2 regions of the Bradyrhizobium sp. 63_E2_N1_3 genome follow, and region 2 is predicted to be linked to the other one. Evidence: riboswitches for the same ligand, from Rfam matches in the RefSeq annotation. Region 2 holds a riboswitch; the other holds the start of a gene.
What was found. Region 2 has a riboswitch for glycine ahead of AB7531_RS16195 (D-amino acid dehydrogenase). Riboswitches for the same ligand answer to the same signal wherever they lie in the genome.

Region 1 (8,186 bases), 150 kb from region 2:
CTTCGCTTTCACACTGGTTCTCAAGGCCTTGGCAAGGCGCTCTTCAGGAATTGATTCAAAGCCGGTCTGCCCCGATCCGTTGGGGCCGGCTGCCCGTTCGCCTGTCGTTTGCCTGTCCTGACGAAATTCTCAAGGGAAATAACGGGTTGGATTCGACTTTTGAATCTCTTCTGAAGCCTGAGGCTCGCCCCCGCGGCAGGGCCCGCCCTGCCCCCCATCTGGGCAAGCTGGATGAGCTAAAAGTGCATAATCCCTTGGCTTTCGCCCGCTGCAGTCCGGTGCTAAGAGGCGGCGGATATTCCCGTGGCGCGCCAAAGCGCCGTTCCCAAGAGGCTTCCCCGATCATGGCAAAAATCAAGGTGTCCAACCCCGTCGTCGAACTCGATGGCGACGAGATGACCCGGATCATCTGGCAGTACATCAAGGACAAGCTGATCAACCCGTACCTTGATGTCGAGCTGCTGTATTTCGACCTGGGCATGGAGTACCGCGACGAGACCAACGATCAGGTCACCATCGACGCCGCCGAAGCCATCAAGAAGGTCGGCGTCGGCGTCAAGTGCGCCACCATCACCCCGGACGAGGCCCGGGTGAAGGAGTTCAACCTCAAGCAGATGTGGAAGTCGCCGAACGGCACCATCCGCAACATCCTCGGCGGCGTGATCTTCCGCGAGCCGATCATCTGCAAGAACGTGCCGCGCCTGGTTCCCGGCTGGACCAAGCCAATCATCATCGGCCGCCACGCCTATGGCGACCAGTACCGCGCCACCGACATCAAGTTCCCGGGCAAGGGCACGCTGTCGATGAAGTTCGTCGGCGAGGACGGCACCGTCATCGAGAAGGAAGTGTTCAAGGCGCCCGGCGCCGGTGTCGCCATGGAGATGTACAATCTCGACGACTCCATCATCGACTTCGCCCGCGCCTCGCTGAACTACGGCCTGCTGCGCAACTACCCGGTCTACCTCTCGACCAAGAACACCATCCTCAAGGTCTATGACGGCCGCTTCAAGGACATCTTCCAGGACATCTACGACCGCGAGTTCAAAAAGGAATTCGAGGCCAAGGGCCTGACCTACGAGCACCGCCTGATCGACGACATGGTGGCCTCGGCGCTGAAATGGTCCGGCGGCTATGTCTGGGCCTGTAAGAACTACGACGGCGACGTGCAGTCCGATACGGTCGCGCAGGGCTACGGCTCGCTCGGCCTGATGACCTCGGTGCTGCTCACCCCCGACGGCAAGACCGTGGAAGCCGAAGCCGCCCACGGCACGGTGACCCGCCATTACCGCGAGCACCAGAAGGGCAAGGAGACCTCGACCAACTCGATCGCGTCGATTTTCGCCTGGACCCGCGGCCTGTCGCATCGCGCCAAGCTCGACAACAATGCCGAGCTCGCCAAGTTCGCGAGCACCCTGGAGAAGGTCTGCGTCGACACCGTCGAGGAAGGCTACATGACCAAGGACCTCGCGCTCCTGGTCGGCGCCGACCAGCGCTGGCTCTCGACCACCGGCTTCCTCGACAAGGTCGCCGAGAATCTCACGAAAGCGTTGGCGTAAGCCCGCGCATTATTTTCGTCTGATCGGGGTTAGACATCATTATGGGCCGCGCCGAGGCGCGGCCCATTTTTTGAGACCCCTCGCGCGGAGATGCGACCATGTCGATCAAGCTTGCCGTCCCCTGCCTGATGCTGCTGGCCGCCATGGCCGGGCCGACCGCCGCCGCGGAGACACTTCCCGAGGCGATCGCCGCTCCCGGCGAGACTATCGTGCTCAGCGTCCACGCCGAGGGCGCGCAGGTCTATGAGTGCAAGGCCGGAACCGACGGCAAGCTCGCCTGGGCTTTCCGCGAGCCGGTCGCGACGCTGCTGTCCGAGGGCAAGACCATTGGCCGGCACTATGCCGGCCCGAACTGGGAGCTTGCCGACAGCAGCGCCGTCGTCGGCAAGGCCATCGGCAACGCGCCGGGCGCGACCGCCGCCGACATCCCCTGGCTGAAGCTGGAGGTCGCCTCCCGCCGCGGCAGCGGCGTGCTGACGCCTGCTACCACCGTCCAGCGCATCAACACCCACGGCGGCAAGCTCGAGGGTTCTTGCGACAAGGCCGGCGAGTTCAAAAGCGCGCCCTACTCGGCCGACTACATTTTCCTGAAGAAGGGCTGACCGCTCAGCGGTCGGTGTCGTCGCGCTCCGCCTGCGCCAATTCTGCCGCCGCAAGATCGCCGGTCTCCTCGAGCCGTGCCTTCGCGGTCTGGTGGACGTGGGCGGCGAGCGTCGGCATGCGCTCGATCAGCGCGTGAAAATCCTGGGCGTCGAGCACGAGCAGCCGCGTCTTGCGCGTCGCCGTCACCGTACCGCTGCGTTTGGTCTTGTGCAGCAGCGCGATCTCGCCAAAGAACGTGCCGTCGGCGAGCCGCACCTGCTGGCTCGGCAGCGTGATCTCGACCTCGCCGGCAGTGATGAAATACATCGACGAGGCGGCATCGCCACGGCGCACCAATATTTCGCCCTGCTCGATGGTGCGGGCCCGGAGCAGCCGCATGATGTCGGCGATCTCCGCGGCCGAAAGATGCGAGAACAGCGGCACCCGCGCCAGCATGCCCCAGGTCACCACGAAGTCGCGCCGCCTCACCTCCTCGGCAAAGGCGGTCGAGATGATCGCGACCGGCAGCGCGATCATGGCAAAACCTGAGATGATCGCGAACACCGAGATGAACTTGCCGAGCGGCGTCACCGGCACGACGTCGCCATAGCCGACGGTGCCGAGCGTCACGATCGCCCACCACATCGCGTCCGGAATGGTGCCGAGCTTGCTGGGCTGCACGTCGCGCTCGATGGCGTAGAGCAGCGAGGCGAAGGTCAGTACCACACCGATCAGGATGACGATGCAGCCGATCAGCGCACGCCGCTCGGCATGGATGGCCGCGAGCAGCGAGCGCATTGCCGGCGAGTACCGTATCAGCTTGAAGAACGGCAGCACGCCGAGCCCGGCCAGCGTCGCGTGCCGGCCGGTGGCCAGCACGATCGCGGCCGGCAGGAACGCCATGAGGTCGATGATGCCGAGCGCGGAGAAGGCATAAGAGAGCCGGTCGGACAGCGCGGAGCCGTTGCGCTGGGTGTGCCCCGCCACGGTCCACAGCCGCGCCAGATATTCGAGCGCGAACACGATGACGGCGAGGACGGCGACCGCGCTGAACAGCGTGTCGAACCGCGCGTCGAGCTCCGGCACCGAGGCGAGGATCATCGCGACCACGTCGAGCACGATGACGCTGATGATCACCTGGATGAAGCGCGACCCGATCGAGTAGGCGAGCGGATCGTGCTCCAGCAATTCGTACAGGCGATCCCTTAGGTTGGGATCGGCCGAGCCACGTCCTCGCGGAACGAGGCGCATGGCCGTTTACGCGCCTGCCATCGCTTTTTCGATCGCCGCGAGCGCCTCGGGCGCCTTGGCGCCATCGGGACCGCCAGCCTGCGCCATGTCGGGCCGGCCGCCGCCGCCCTTGCCGCCGAGCGCCTCGGAGGCGACGCGCACCAGGTTCACGGCATTGAAGCGCGCGGTGAGATCCGCGGTGACGCCGACCACGATTCCGGCCTTGCCGTCCTCGGTGACGCCAACGATGGCGACCACGCCGGAGCCGATCTGCTTCTTGCCGTCGTCCGCAAGGCTCTTGAGATCCTTCATCTCGATGCCCTCGACCGCGCGCGCCATCAGCTTGACGTCGCCGACCTCGCGCACGCCTGCGGCTGCGCCGTTCCCGACGGATGTACCGCCGCCCATCGCGAGCTTCTTGCGGGCGTCGGAGAGCTCGCGCTCGAGCTTCTTGCGCTCCTCCATCAGGGCTGTGATGCGCGCCGGGACGTCGTCGATCGAGGTGCGCAGCTCGTTGGCCGCGGTCTTCGCCAGCGCCATGGTCTCGTTGGCGTGCCTGCGCGCATAATTGCCGGTCAGCGCCTCGATGCGGCGCACGCCGGAGGCGACCGCGCTCTCGCCGGTCAGCGTGATCAGGCCGATGTCGCCGGTGCGCTTCACATGGGTGCCGCCGCAGAGCTCGACGGACCAGCCGAGCGCGTTGGTGCCGCGCTCCCGCGCGGTCCGGCCCATCGAGACGACGCGGACCTCGTCGCCATACTTTTCGCCGAACAGCGCGCGCGCGCCGGCCTCGCGGGCCTCGTCCACGCCCATGACGCGGGTGGTGACCTCGTCATTCTCCAGCACCACGTCGTTGGCGATGTCCTCGACGCGGGCAAGCTCTTCCGCCGTGATCGGCTTCGGATGCACGAAGTCGAAGCGCAGCCGGTCCGGCGCGACCATTGAGCCGCGCTGGGCGATGTGGTCGCCGAGCACCTGGCGCAGCGCCTCGTGGATGAGATGCGTCGCCGAATGGTGCGCGCGGATCGAGGAACGCCTGCCGTGATCGACCTCGAGCTGCAGCGCGGTGCCGAGCTTCAGCTCGCCGCTCTCCACGGTGCCGACGTGGACGAAGAGATCGCCGAGCTTCTTCTGCGTGTCGGTAACGCGGAACTTGATGCCGCCCTCGCCGCTGAGCACGCCGGTGTCGCCGACCTGGCCGCCGGACTCCGCGTAGAACGGCGTCTGGTTGAGCACGATCGCGCCGGTCTCGCCGGCCTTGAGGCTCGCGGTTTCCTGGCCGTCCTTCACCAGCGCGGAGACCACGCCTTCGGCGCTCTCGGTCTCATAGCCCAGGAATTCGGTGGCCCCGAGCTTCTCGCGCAGCGGGAACCAGATCGCTTCGGAAGCTGCCTCGCCAGAACCCTTCCAGGACTCGCGCGCCTTGGCCTTCTGGCGCTCCATCGCGTCGGTGAAAGAGGCCTGGTCGACGCCGATGCCGCGCGACTTCAGCGCGTCCTGCGTGAGATCCAGCGGGAAGCCGTAAGTGTCGTACAGCGTGAAGGCGACGTCGCCGTCGAACATGTCGCCTTTCTTCAGGGACGCGCTCTTCTCGTCGAGGATGGCAAGGCCGCGCACCAGCGTCTTGCGGAAGCGGGTCTCTTCCAGCCGCAGCGTTTCCTCGATCAGATTCTCCGCGCGCATCAGGTCGGGATAGGCCTGGCCCATCTCGCGCACCAGCGCCCAGACCAGCCGATGCATCAGCGGCTCCTTGGCGCCGAGCAGCTGCGCGTGGCGCATCGCACGGCGCATGATCCGGCGCAGCACATAGCCGCGGCCCTCGTTCGAGGGCAGCACGCCGTCGGAGACGAGGAACGCCGAGGAGCGCAGATGGTCGGCGATGACGCGGAACGAGGCCACGGTCTGCTCGTTCGGCCCGCTGCCGAGTGCGGACGCGGTCGCGTCGATCAGATGGCGGAACAGGTCGGTCTCGAACACGCTGTCGACGCCCTGCATAATGCAGGCCATGCGCTCCAGCCCCATGCCGGTGTCGATCGAGGGACGCGGCAGATCCACGCGCTCCTCCTTCGTCACCTGCTCGTACTGCATGAACACCAGGTTCCAGAATTCGAGGAAGCGGTCGCCGTCCTCTTCCGGCGAGCCCGGAGGTCCACCCCAGATGTGATCGCCGCGATCGATGAAGATCTCCGAGCACGGGCCGCACGGCCCGGTGTCGCCCATCGCCCAGAAATTGTCCGAGGTCGGGATGCGGATGATGCGGTCCTCGGAGAAGCCCGCGATCTTCTTCCACAGGCCGGCCGCCTCGTCGTCGGTGTGGTAGACGGTGACGAGCAGCTTGTCTTTCTTGAGCCCGAACTCCCGCGTGATCAGGGTCCAGGCCAGCTCGATCGCGCGCTCCTTGAAATAGTCGCCGAACGAGAAATTGCCGAGCATCTCGAAGAAGGTGAGATGGCGCGCGGTGTAGCCGACATTGTCGAGGTCGTTGTGCTTGCCGCCGGCGCGCACGCATTTCTGCGACGTGGTGGCGCGCTGATAGGGCCGCTTCTCGACGCCGGTGAAGACGTTCTTGAACTGCACCATGCCGGCATTGGTGAACATCAGCGTGGGATCGTTGCGCGGCACCAATGGCGAGGACGACACGATCTCGTGGCCGTTCTCGGCAAAGAAGTTCAGAAAGGTCGACCTGATCTCGTTGACGCCGCTCATGTTCATCCAATCGGGTGTGCTTGGACCCGCGATACGCCATCCAAACCGGGCATTTGGGCTGATATCTGCGGGTCAAAGCGCTTTTAGACAAGGCCAGCTGCGCTGTCCAGAAACTGTGCAAGGAGATCAGTGAGTTGCCGCAGGCGCGCAATCCCGTTTGCAATCCCGTTGAAAGCCGCCAGGTGCGCGTTGACAGGCTTGGCCGGCCTGTGGTCTGTACCCATCTGTATCGTACGGCCACGTCGGGAGAGACCGGCTTTGGTGCCGGCGCCGAAGGAGCAACCGCCCCGGAAACTCTCAGGCAAAAGGACCGCGTGGCTTTGACGACATCTGGAAAGAGGCGCCGACGGGCATAAGACCCGGACTGCGTCCGCCGACGGGATAATACTCTCAGGCACAGCGACAGATGGGGCTTCGACTGGTTGCTACCGGGGAATCGTCCCCGGGGAACCGCCGAGGGCCCCGTGATGCTTGCGCGCGACGACCAAGATTCCCTCAAACGTACGCCCCTTCACGGGCTTCATGTCTCCCTCGGCGGCAAGATGGTGCCGTTCGCGGGCTATGACATGCCCGTTCAGTACCCCGCGGGCGTCCTTAAAGAGCACCTCCATACCCGTTCCTCCGCCGGCCTGTTCGACGTCTCCCACATGGGTCAGCTCGCGCTTCGGCCGAAGTCGGGCAAGGTCGAGGACGCCGCCCGCGCGCTGGAACGGCTGGTGCCGCAGGATATCGTGGCGATTGCCCCGGGACGGCAGCGCTATGCCCAGTTCACCAATCCGGACGGCGGTATTCTCGACGATCTGATGGTCGCCAATTTCGGCGATCACCTGTTCCTGGTCGTCAACGCCGCCTGCAAGGAAGCGGACGAGGCGCATCTGCGCGCGCATCTCTCGGACGACTGCATCATCGATTCGCTTCAAGACCGCGCCCTGATCGCGCTGCAGGGCCCGAAGGCAGAAGCCGCATTGGCGAAATTGTGTGCAGAGGCGCCCTCCATGAAGTTCATGGATGCCGGCCCGCACAAGGTCGCCGGTCTCGACTGCTTCGTCTTGCGCTCCGGCTACACCGGCGAGGACGGGTTCGAGATTTCGGTCCCCGCGGCCGATGCCGAGCGCCTCGCCAAAACGCTGCTGGACAATCCCGACGTGATGCCGATCGGCTTGGGGGCCCGCGACAGCCTGCGGCTGGAAGGCGGGCTCTGCCTCTACGGCCACGACATCGACACCGCCACCACGCCGGTCGAGGCCGCGCTGGAATGGTCGGTGCAGAAGAGCCGCCGCAGCGGCGGCGCCCGCGCCGGTGGTTTTCCCGGCGCTGATACGATCCTCGCCCATTTCGATCACGGCGCGAGCCGCCGCCGCGTCGGCCTGCGCACGGAAGGCCGCGCGCCGGTGCGCGAGGGCGCGATGCTGTTTGCGGATGACGCGGGCGGCGAGCCGATCGGAAAGGTCACCTCGGGCGGTTTCGGCCCGAGCCTGAACGCGCCGGTCGCGATGGGCTACGTGCCCTCCGCCCTGAGCGCGCTCGATACAAAACTCTTCGCCGAGGTGCGCGGCCAGCGGCTGCCGCTCACGGTCGCCGCTATGCCTTTCGTGAAAAACACCTACAAACGCTGAGGACTGAGAAAATGACCACGACGCTGTACACCTCCGACCACGAATGGCTGGCCATCGACGGCGACGTCGCCACCGTCGGCATCACCGACTACGCGCAGTCGCAGCTCGGCGACGTCGTATTCGTCGAGCTGCCCAAGGTCGGCCGTGCGCTGAAGAAGGCCGAAGCCGCCGCCGTCGTGGAGTCGGTGAAGGCCGCCTCCGACGTCTACGCGCCTGTTACGGGCGAAGTGCTCGAGACCAACGACGCGCTCGCCGCCGAGCCGGCGCTGGTGAACTCGGACGCGCAAGGCAAGGCGTGGTTCTTCAAGATCAGAATTGCCGACAAGAGCGAGCTCGGCGGCCTCATGGATGAGGCCGCCTACAAGGCACATACGGCGTGAGATGAAGCGAACTCTGACCTCATATTCGGTGTCATCACCCGCCTTGTGCGCACTGCGCACTGGGGCGGGTGATCCAGTACGCCGCGGCTTCTCGGCTCAAGCCGTGACGCCTGCGT
Region 2 (8,186 bases):
CGCCACGAGGAAGACCGAATAATATTTGCCGACCATCGCCAGCGCCGTGGTGCATCCTACCGCGACCGCCCAGGCCGCGCTGCGGGTCTCGAACGCGCGCAGAAAACACCAGGTCGCGAGCGGCCAGAGCGCAAGAAGCACCGCGTTGGCGTTGAAGCGCTGGGCGTGGAATTGATAGGCCGGCGTCAGCATCAGGAGCAGCAGCACCAGGATGCGCTTGTGCCCGGTCACGAACTGCCGTGCGATCCGGTCGACGAAAAACAGGGCGAGCCCGGCATTGGCCATCGCCATCAATTGCAGCGACCAGTCGCTGAGCGGGAAGACGGAGGTCCACACCGCCGTAACCCAGCCCATCAGCGGCGGATGCTTGTGGTAGCCCCACGCGAAACGGCGCCCGAGCGTCCAGGCCTCGAGGGTATCAGGGTGCAGGCCGCTGCCGGCATAGGCGACGGCCAGATAGACCGTCCAGAGCGCGACAAAGCACACAATGAGAAGCGGAACGGCCCAACCCGTCTCGACGCCGTCGAGCCAGCGCAGGAAAGGCCGCCGCCATCGCGCCGGCGCGCGATCGGACCGCTCGGCCATCGCCCGAAATGAAAAATCAATCGACACGGGACTCAAATGCAGGAAGGAAGTGATGTGCGAACTGCGCACATCTATTTCAAGTCAGAAACAAATAGCAATGATTGGACACTGGAAGAGTTAAAAGCTGACGCGAGGCTGACAAACGAAAACGGCGCCGCTGATGACAGCGACGCCGCGTAACGCTCGGGGAAAGCGCGCGGGCGCGCCCTCGCCTTACTCGGTCTTGTCGATGTTCCAGAACACCGGCGTCGCCGGGCCGTCGAGCACGCCGGTGAGCGACTTCCGCCACGCGCTCGGCGCCAGATACTGGCCGAGCGGCACGTAAATCACCTGGTCATAGGCTTCCTTCTGGATCTCGGTCGCGATCTTCTTCTGATCGTCGAGCGAGGCGGCGCGGACGAAGTCGTCCTTGAGCTTCTCGATCTTGGCGTTTTCCGCCCAGCCGAACCAGCCCTTCTTGCCCTGGCCGCCGATCGACAGATTGGCGATCGGGTTGGACACGTCGGCGCTGACCCAGTTGGTGAAGAACATGTTCCAGCCGCCCTCCTTCGGAGGCTTCTGGCTGGCGCGCCTGCTGACCACCGTCTGCCAGTCGGTCGCCTGCGCGTCGACCTTGAAGCCGGCCTCGCGGAGCAACTGCACCGCGACCGTCGGCTGCGCCTTCAGCGTCACGACGTCGCCGGGCACCATGACCACGACGGGCGTGCCGTCATAGCCGGACTCGGCGAGCGCCTTCTTGGCTTCCGCCATGCCGTTGCCCTTGACCAGCGATTCCGAGCCGACGTCGGTCGCGAACGGCGTATCGCAGATGAAGAACGCACCGCAGATCTTGTAGTATTTGGGATTGCCGACGAGCGCGTCGAGCACGTCCTTCTGGTTCATCGCCAGAAGTGCGGCACGGCGGATCTTCGGATTGTCGAAGGGCGGATAGAGGAAGTTCATGCGCCCAAGGGTCTGGTAGCCGAACTTGTTCAGCGTCTCGGTCTTGAGGTCGGCATTGCCTTCAAGGACGGGCAGCAGATCCCACGGCGGCACTTCCATGAAGTCGATGTCGCCCGATTGCAGCGCGTTCACTGCGGTCTGCGCATCCGGCATGGTGATCCATTCGACGCGATCAACCTTGACCACCTTGCCTCCGGCAGTCCAGCTCGACGCCTCCTTGCGCGGCACGTAGTCGGTGTTCTTGACGTACACCGCCTTCACGCCGGGCTGGAATTCACCCTGCACGAACTTGAACGGACCGGAGCCGATCTGCTCGGGGATCTGCTTGTCCGGCGGCGTTTCGGCGAGACGCTTCGGCATCATGAAGGCGACGCGCGAGGACGGCTTGCCGATGGATTCGAGCACGAGGCCGTAGGGCTCCTTCAGCTTCAGCGTGATCGTCTTGGGGTCGGTCGCCTCGATGCTCGCAGTAAACTGCATCATCTGCTGGCCCATGCCGTCGACCGCGGCCCAGCGCTTCAGCGAAGCGGCGCAGTCTTCCGCCGTCACCGGCGTACCGTCGTGCCACTTCAGGCCGTCGCGCAGCGTGAAGGTGTAGGTGAGCTTGTCGTCGGAGATCTTCCAGTCCGCCATCTGCGGCTGGATCTTGAAATTCGAGTCCGTCGCGATCAGCGTGTCGTAGACCATGTAGCCATGGTCACGCGTGATGTAGGCGGTGGTGAAAATCGGATCGATGATGCGCAGATCCGAATGCATCACCGCGGTGATGGTCTTGCTGGCGGCGGCAAGTACCGGCGAGGCCATCGCCGTCGAAAGCGCAACGACCGATAGCGCAAGTGTGGAGGCGAACGCGCGACGCCCCCGGCGCATCAAGCTCAACATAAAAGTTTCTCCTGACGTGAAACTGTTCAAAGGCAGGTTATTGGTTGAGCATTCGGTTCGTTCTTTAGGCGAACTAACCTCATGCGATGCCTTTGTCTTTCGAGACTTGCAGACAGTGTTGAGCGCGTCAATCCGGTTTCGGTGCAGCCCCAAGCGGCGCGCCCACGGGCTCCACAAAGATCGGTTTGGCTCTACAACGCTTTCCGCCAGTCCCGTCCGCGCCAATGCAATGCGCGTTCCATCTTTCGAAGCTTGAGAGACATTAAGATGAATCCAGCCAATCTTCCCTTCGATTCCGAGGCGATGCTTGAGGGCCTGCGCACCTGGGTGGAATGCGAGAGCCCGACCTGGGACGCGGGCGCCGTCAACCGCATGCTCGATATCGCAGCGCGGGATATGGCGATCATGGGTGCGACGATCGAACGCATCAGCGGCCGACAGGGCTTTGGCGGCGTGATGCGCGCGCGCTTCCCGCATCCGAAACAGGGCGAGCCGGGCATCCTGATCGCCGGCCACATGGATACCGTCCACCCGGTCGGCACCATCGAGAAGCTGAAATGGCGGCGCGAGGGCAACAAGTGCTACGGCCCCGGCATCTACGACATGAAGGGCGGCAACTATCTCTCGCTGGAAGCGATCCGCCAGCTGGCACGTGCTTCCTTCACCACGCCGCTGCCGATCACCGTGCTGTTTACGCCCGACGAGGAAGTCGGCACGCCCTCGACGCGGGACATCATCGAAGCGGAAGCCGCGCGCAACAAATATGTGCTGGTGCCCGAACCGGGCCGCGCCGACAACGGTGTCACCACCGGACGTTACGCCATCGCGCGTTTCAATCTGGAAGCGACGGGCCGACCGAGCCATGCCGGCGCAACATTGTCGGCCGGACGCTCGGCGATCCGCGAGATGGCGCGGCAGATCCTCGCCATCGACGCGATGACGACGGAGGACTGCACCTTCTCGGTCGGCGTCGTGCACGGCGGACAATGGGTCAATTGCGTTGCCACGACCGCCACCGGCGAGGCGCTGTCCATGGCCAAGCGCCAGGCCGATCTCGACCGCGGCGTCGAGCGGATGCTGGCGCTGTCGGGCACGTCCAATGATGTCACGTTCAAGGTGACGCGCGGCGTCACGCGCCCCGTATGGGAGCCCGATGCCGGCACCATGGCGCTTTATGAAAAGGCGCGCGGCATCGCCAAGTCGCTCGGCACCGATCTGCCGCATGCGAGCTCTGGCGGCGGCTCCGACGGCAACTTTACCGGTGCGATGGGCATCCCGACGCTCGACGGCCTCGGCGTGCGCGGCGGCAACGGCCACACGCTCGAGGAGTTCATCGAGGTCGAGAGCCTGGTTGAACGCGGGCGCCTGATGGCCGGCTTGCTGGCGACGCTCGACTGACGACGCAGCCTTCGCACTGCACAATGCGTTGGCAGTCGCGGTTTAAATTTAGCCTTGTCTAAAAATGAGGCGCATCGTACTGCTCGATTGTCCACGCGACGATGCGGGAGAGATCGCAACGAGAGTTCAGGCTTTCGTTGCGGCGCCGACGGAGCAACCGCCCCGGAAACTCTCAGGCAAAAGGACCGTATCGTCAGGACGATCTGGAGAGAGGCGGCGCGATCTTGGGATCGTGACGTCCACCGAAGGGGATAGTCCGGAGCTGACCTCGCCGAGGTCCGCAACGGATCAAGCTCTCAGGTAACCGTGACAGATGGGGCGCCGCCAACGGCCTTTGGCCGGCGGTTAGCCGACTCTAACTCACGGGAGCCCCGAACCTGCCATGACCCATATCGCCATCATCGGCGCCGGCATCACCGGCGTAACGACCGCCTATGCCCTGCTCGAACGCGGATACAAGGTGACGGTGCTCGACAAGCACCGCTACGCCGCGATGGAGACGTCCTTCGCCAATGGCGGACAGCTCTCCGCCAGCAATGCCGAAGTCTGGAACAGCACCGCCACGATCCTGAAAGGCCTGCGCTGGATGTTCCGGCGCGATGCGCCGCTGCTGATGAACCCGCGGCCGAACTGGCACAAATATTCGTGGATGAGCGAGTTCGTCGCCAATATCGGCAACTACCGCGCCAACACGGTCCAGACCACGCGGCTCGCGATCGAAGCCCGCAAGCATCTGTTCGAGATCGCGGAGCGCGAAGGCATCGACTTCGATCTCGAACGCCGCGGCATCCTGCACATCTATCACGACAAGAAGGGTTTTGAATCCGGCCTGCAGGTCAATGCGCTATTGAAGGAAGGCGGGCTCGATCGCCGCCCGGTGACGCCGGAGGAGATCCGCGCCATCGAGCCGACGCTGCGCAAGGACTATTTTGGCGGCTTCTACACGCCGTCGGATGCGACCGGCGATATCCACAAGTTCACGCGCGGACTTGCGGAAGCCTGCAAGCGGCGCGGCGCGACCTTTATCCACGAAGCCAACATCGATTCCATTGCCCAGGCAGGTGGCGGCTTTGTCATCGGCTGGGCTGATCTTTCGGCCAGTGACACTGTCGCATCCGCGCGCGGCATGCTGAAGGCTGATGGCGTCGTGGTCTGCGCCGGTGTGGCCAGCCGCCACTTCGCCGCCCTCCTCGACGAGCGCGTCAACGTCTATCCGGTGAAGGGCTATTCGATCACCGTTCAGCTCGACACTGCCGCAAGCCGCAATGCGACGCCGACCGTGAGCCTGCTCGACGAAGCCGCAAAAATCGTCACCAGCCGGCTCGGCGCCGATCGCTTCCGCGTCGCAGGCACCGCCGAATTCAATGACTTCAACCGCGACATCCGCGCCGACCGCGTGCAGCCGCTGGTCGACTGGGTGCGCAGCAACTTCCCCGGCGTCGAAACGTCCAAGGTTGTGCCCTGGGCCGGGCTGCGGCCGATGATGCCGAACATGATGCCCGTGGTGCGCGCAGGACGGATGCCGGGCGTGTTCTTCAACACCGGCCACGGCCATCTCGGCTGGACCTTGTCGGCCGCGACCGCGCAGATGATTGCCGGGACCATCGATGGCTGGCGCGGGCTCAACGCACCGCCGGCCGCACCGTCACTCAGGGTTGAGCACAAGTTCCGTCATGCATCCTGAGTGGTCGATATCGGAGGCTCGGCGGCCCCTTGCGACCGCCCTGCCCTTGGCACACAATTTGCCCCGAAACGTCGGCTTCCACGGCCGGCTTTCCAGCCCGAGTGACAGGCGTGCATGATAGACAGAACCGATTCCACAGGGGCCTCCCGGCCCCACAAGTTCCGCAGCCGGAGATAGGTGCATGCTAGGTTATCTCATTCGCCGCGTTCTGGCCGCGGTGCCCGTGATGGGCGTCGTCGCGCTGTTCGTCTTCCTGCTGCTGCGGCTGACGCCGGGCGATCCCGCCGCCATTCTCGCCGGCGATAACGCGACGCCGGAACGGCTGGAACGCATCCGCGACTCGCTCGGCCTCAACGAGCCGCTGATCGTGCAATTCATCACCTGGGTGAACAAGCTGCTGCACGGCGATCTCGGGACGTCGCTGATCTCCAACCTGCCAGTCATGAAGATGATCAGCCAGCGCGTCGAACCGTCGATCTCGATCGCGCTCTCGACGATCATTCTCGCCGTGATCGTCGCCGTGCCGCTCGGCGTCATCGCGGCGTGGAAGCACGGCACCTGGATCGACCGTTTCGTGATGGGCCTCTCCGTGCTCGGCTTCTCCGTGCCGGTGTTCGTGGTCGGCTATCTCCTGATCGAGGTCTTCGCGATCGACCTTCGCTGGGTGCCGGTGCAGGGCTTCCGCAGCATCTTCAACGGCTTTGGACCGTTCTTCGAGCGCATCATCCTGCCGACCTGCGCGCTCTCCTTCATCTACATCGCGCTGATCGCGCGCATGACGCGCGCGGCGATGCTCGACGTGCTCGGTGAGGACTACGTCCGCACCGCCCGCGCCAAGGGCATCAACGAGGTCGCCGTGATGATGCGCCATGCGCTGCGCAACGCCGCGGTGCCCGTCATCACCGTGATCGGCACCGGCTTTGCGCTGCTGATCTCCGGCGTCGTCGTCACCGAGAGCGTGTTCAACATCCCCGGCATCGGCCGCCTCACGGTGGACGCGGTGCTGGCGCGCGACTACCCAGTCATCCAGGCGATGATCCTGCTGACGTCGCTGATCTATGTCGTCGTCAATCTCCTGATCGACGTCGCCTACACGCTGCTCGATCCCCGGATCCGGTACTAGGGCTAAGGATAACAACAAAAATGTCCGTCGATAGCCTTCCCCAGTCGTCCATTCCGATCACGTCGCCGCTGCGGCCGCGTTTCGGATTCCTCACCTCGACGCCGATCATCGCGGCGGCCACGATCCTGCTCGCGCTGATCGTGCTGGTCTCGATCCTGGCGCCGCTGATCGCGCCGCACGATCCGGTCCAGCTTGCGCCCTCGCAGCGGCTGAAGCCGGCCTCGGCGCAGTTCCTGCTCGGCACCGACGCCTATGGCCGTGACCTCTTGTCGCGCGTCATCTATGGTGGCCGCATCTCGCTCCTGATCGGCATCGGCTCGGCGATCCTGTCGATCGTCATCGGCCTTGCGATCGGCCTGGTCTCCGGCTTCTTCAAGCTGGTCGATGCCGTCCTGATGCGCGTCATGGACGGCCTCATGGCGATGCCGAGCATCCTGCTCGCGATCGCCGTGGTGTCGCTGTCCGGCGCCAGCATCTGGACCGTGCTGGTCGCGATCACCATCCCCGAAATACCGCGCGTGGCACGCCTGGTACGCTCGGTCGTGCTGTCCGCGCGCGAGGAGCCTTACGTCGAGGCCGCGATCTCGGTCGGCTCCAGCCTGCCGAAGATTATGTGGCGCCATCTGATGCCGAACACGATCGCACCGCTGATCGTCCAGGGCACCTATGTCTGCGCCTCCGCGATCCTGACCGAGGCCATTCTCTCCTTCCTCGGCGCCGGCATCTCGCCGGAGACGCCGACCTGGGGCAACATCATGGCCGAGGGCCGCCAGTATTTTCAGCTCAAGCCGACGCTGATCTTCTGGCCGGGCCTGCTGCTCTCGATCGCCATCCTCAGCATCAATCTGATCGGCGACGCCGCCCGCGACGCCCTCGATCCCCGCATGAAGCAGCGGGAGGGCAAGTGATGACGGATCAAGTGATGACCAACCCAGTTCTCGACATCAACAATCTCGTCGTCTCCATCGGCAAGAAGCCGAAGGGCGCCAACATCATCGATGGCATCTCGATCCAGGTGCACAAGGGCGAGACACTGTGTCTCGTCGGCGAAAGCGGCTCGGGCAAGTCGGTGACCTCGCTCACCACGATGGGCCTGCTGCCGAAGGGCACGCTGGTTCCGACCGGCGGCAGCGTCAAGCTCGTCGGCGAAGAGATACTCACCGCGACCGATCGCCGCCTGCGCCAGCTCCGCGCGACGCAGATGGCGATGATCTTCCAGGAGCCGATGACCGCACTCAATCCGGTGGTGCCGGTCGGCCGCCAGATCGACGAGGTCCTGCGCGCCCACACCGATCTCGACGCCAAGGCGCGGAAGAAGCGCATTCTCGACATGATGGAGCAGGTCCGCCTGCCCCAGGTCGAGCGCATCTTCGCCTCCTATCCGCATCGCCTGTCCGGCGGCCAGCGCCAGCGCATCATGATCGCGATGGCGCTGGTGCTGGAGCCGAAGCTGCTGATCGCCGACGAGCCGACCACCGCGCTCGACGTCACCACCCAGAAGCAGATCCTGACGCTGATCCGCGACCTCCAGCGCGATCACGGCACCGCCGTCCTGTTCATCACCCACGACAT

Region 1: it holds a riboswitch for glycine, as region 2 does, so the genes downstream of both, gcvT (glycine cleavage system aminomethyltransferase GcvT) here and AB7531_RS16195 (D-amino acid dehydrogenase) in region 2, are expected to answer to the same signal.

The regions. Positions count from the first base shown of each region.
Region 1 covers NZ_CP197235.1:3,331,258-3,339,443, reverse strand. Annotated here, with positions in the region: gene AB7531_RS15430 (NADP-dependent isocitrate dehydrogenase) at 345-1,556, shown strand; gene AB7531_RS15425 (DUF3455 domain-containing protein) at 1,655-2,158, shown strand; gene AB7531_RS15420 (cyclic nucleotide-gated ion channel) at 2,163-3,389, opposite strand; gene alaS (alanine--tRNA ligase) at 3,396-6,074, opposite strand; glycine riboswitch at 6,308-6,396, shown strand; gene gcvT (glycine cleavage system aminomethyltransferase GcvT) at 6,542-7,690, shown strand; gene gcvH (glycine cleavage system protein GcvH) at 7,702-8,070, shown strand.
Region 2 covers NZ_CP197235.1:3,485,380-3,493,565, reverse strand. Annotated here, with positions in the region: gene AB7531_RS16210 (glycosyltransferase family 39 protein) at 1-585, opposite strand, end outside; gene AB7531_RS16205 (ABC transporter substrate-binding protein) at 799-2,409, opposite strand; gene AB7531_RS16200 (M20/M25/M40 family metallo-hydrolase) at 2,677-3,807, shown strand; glycine riboswitch at 3,902-4,005, shown strand; glycine riboswitch at 4,009-4,122, shown strand; gene AB7531_RS16195 (D-amino acid dehydrogenase) at 4,190-5,491, shown strand; gene AB7531_RS16190 (ABC transporter permease) at 5,673-6,614, shown strand; gene AB7531_RS16185 (ABC transporter permease) at 6,635-7,522, shown strand; gene AB7531_RS16180 (ABC transporter ATP-binding protein) at 7,537-8,186, shown strand, end outside.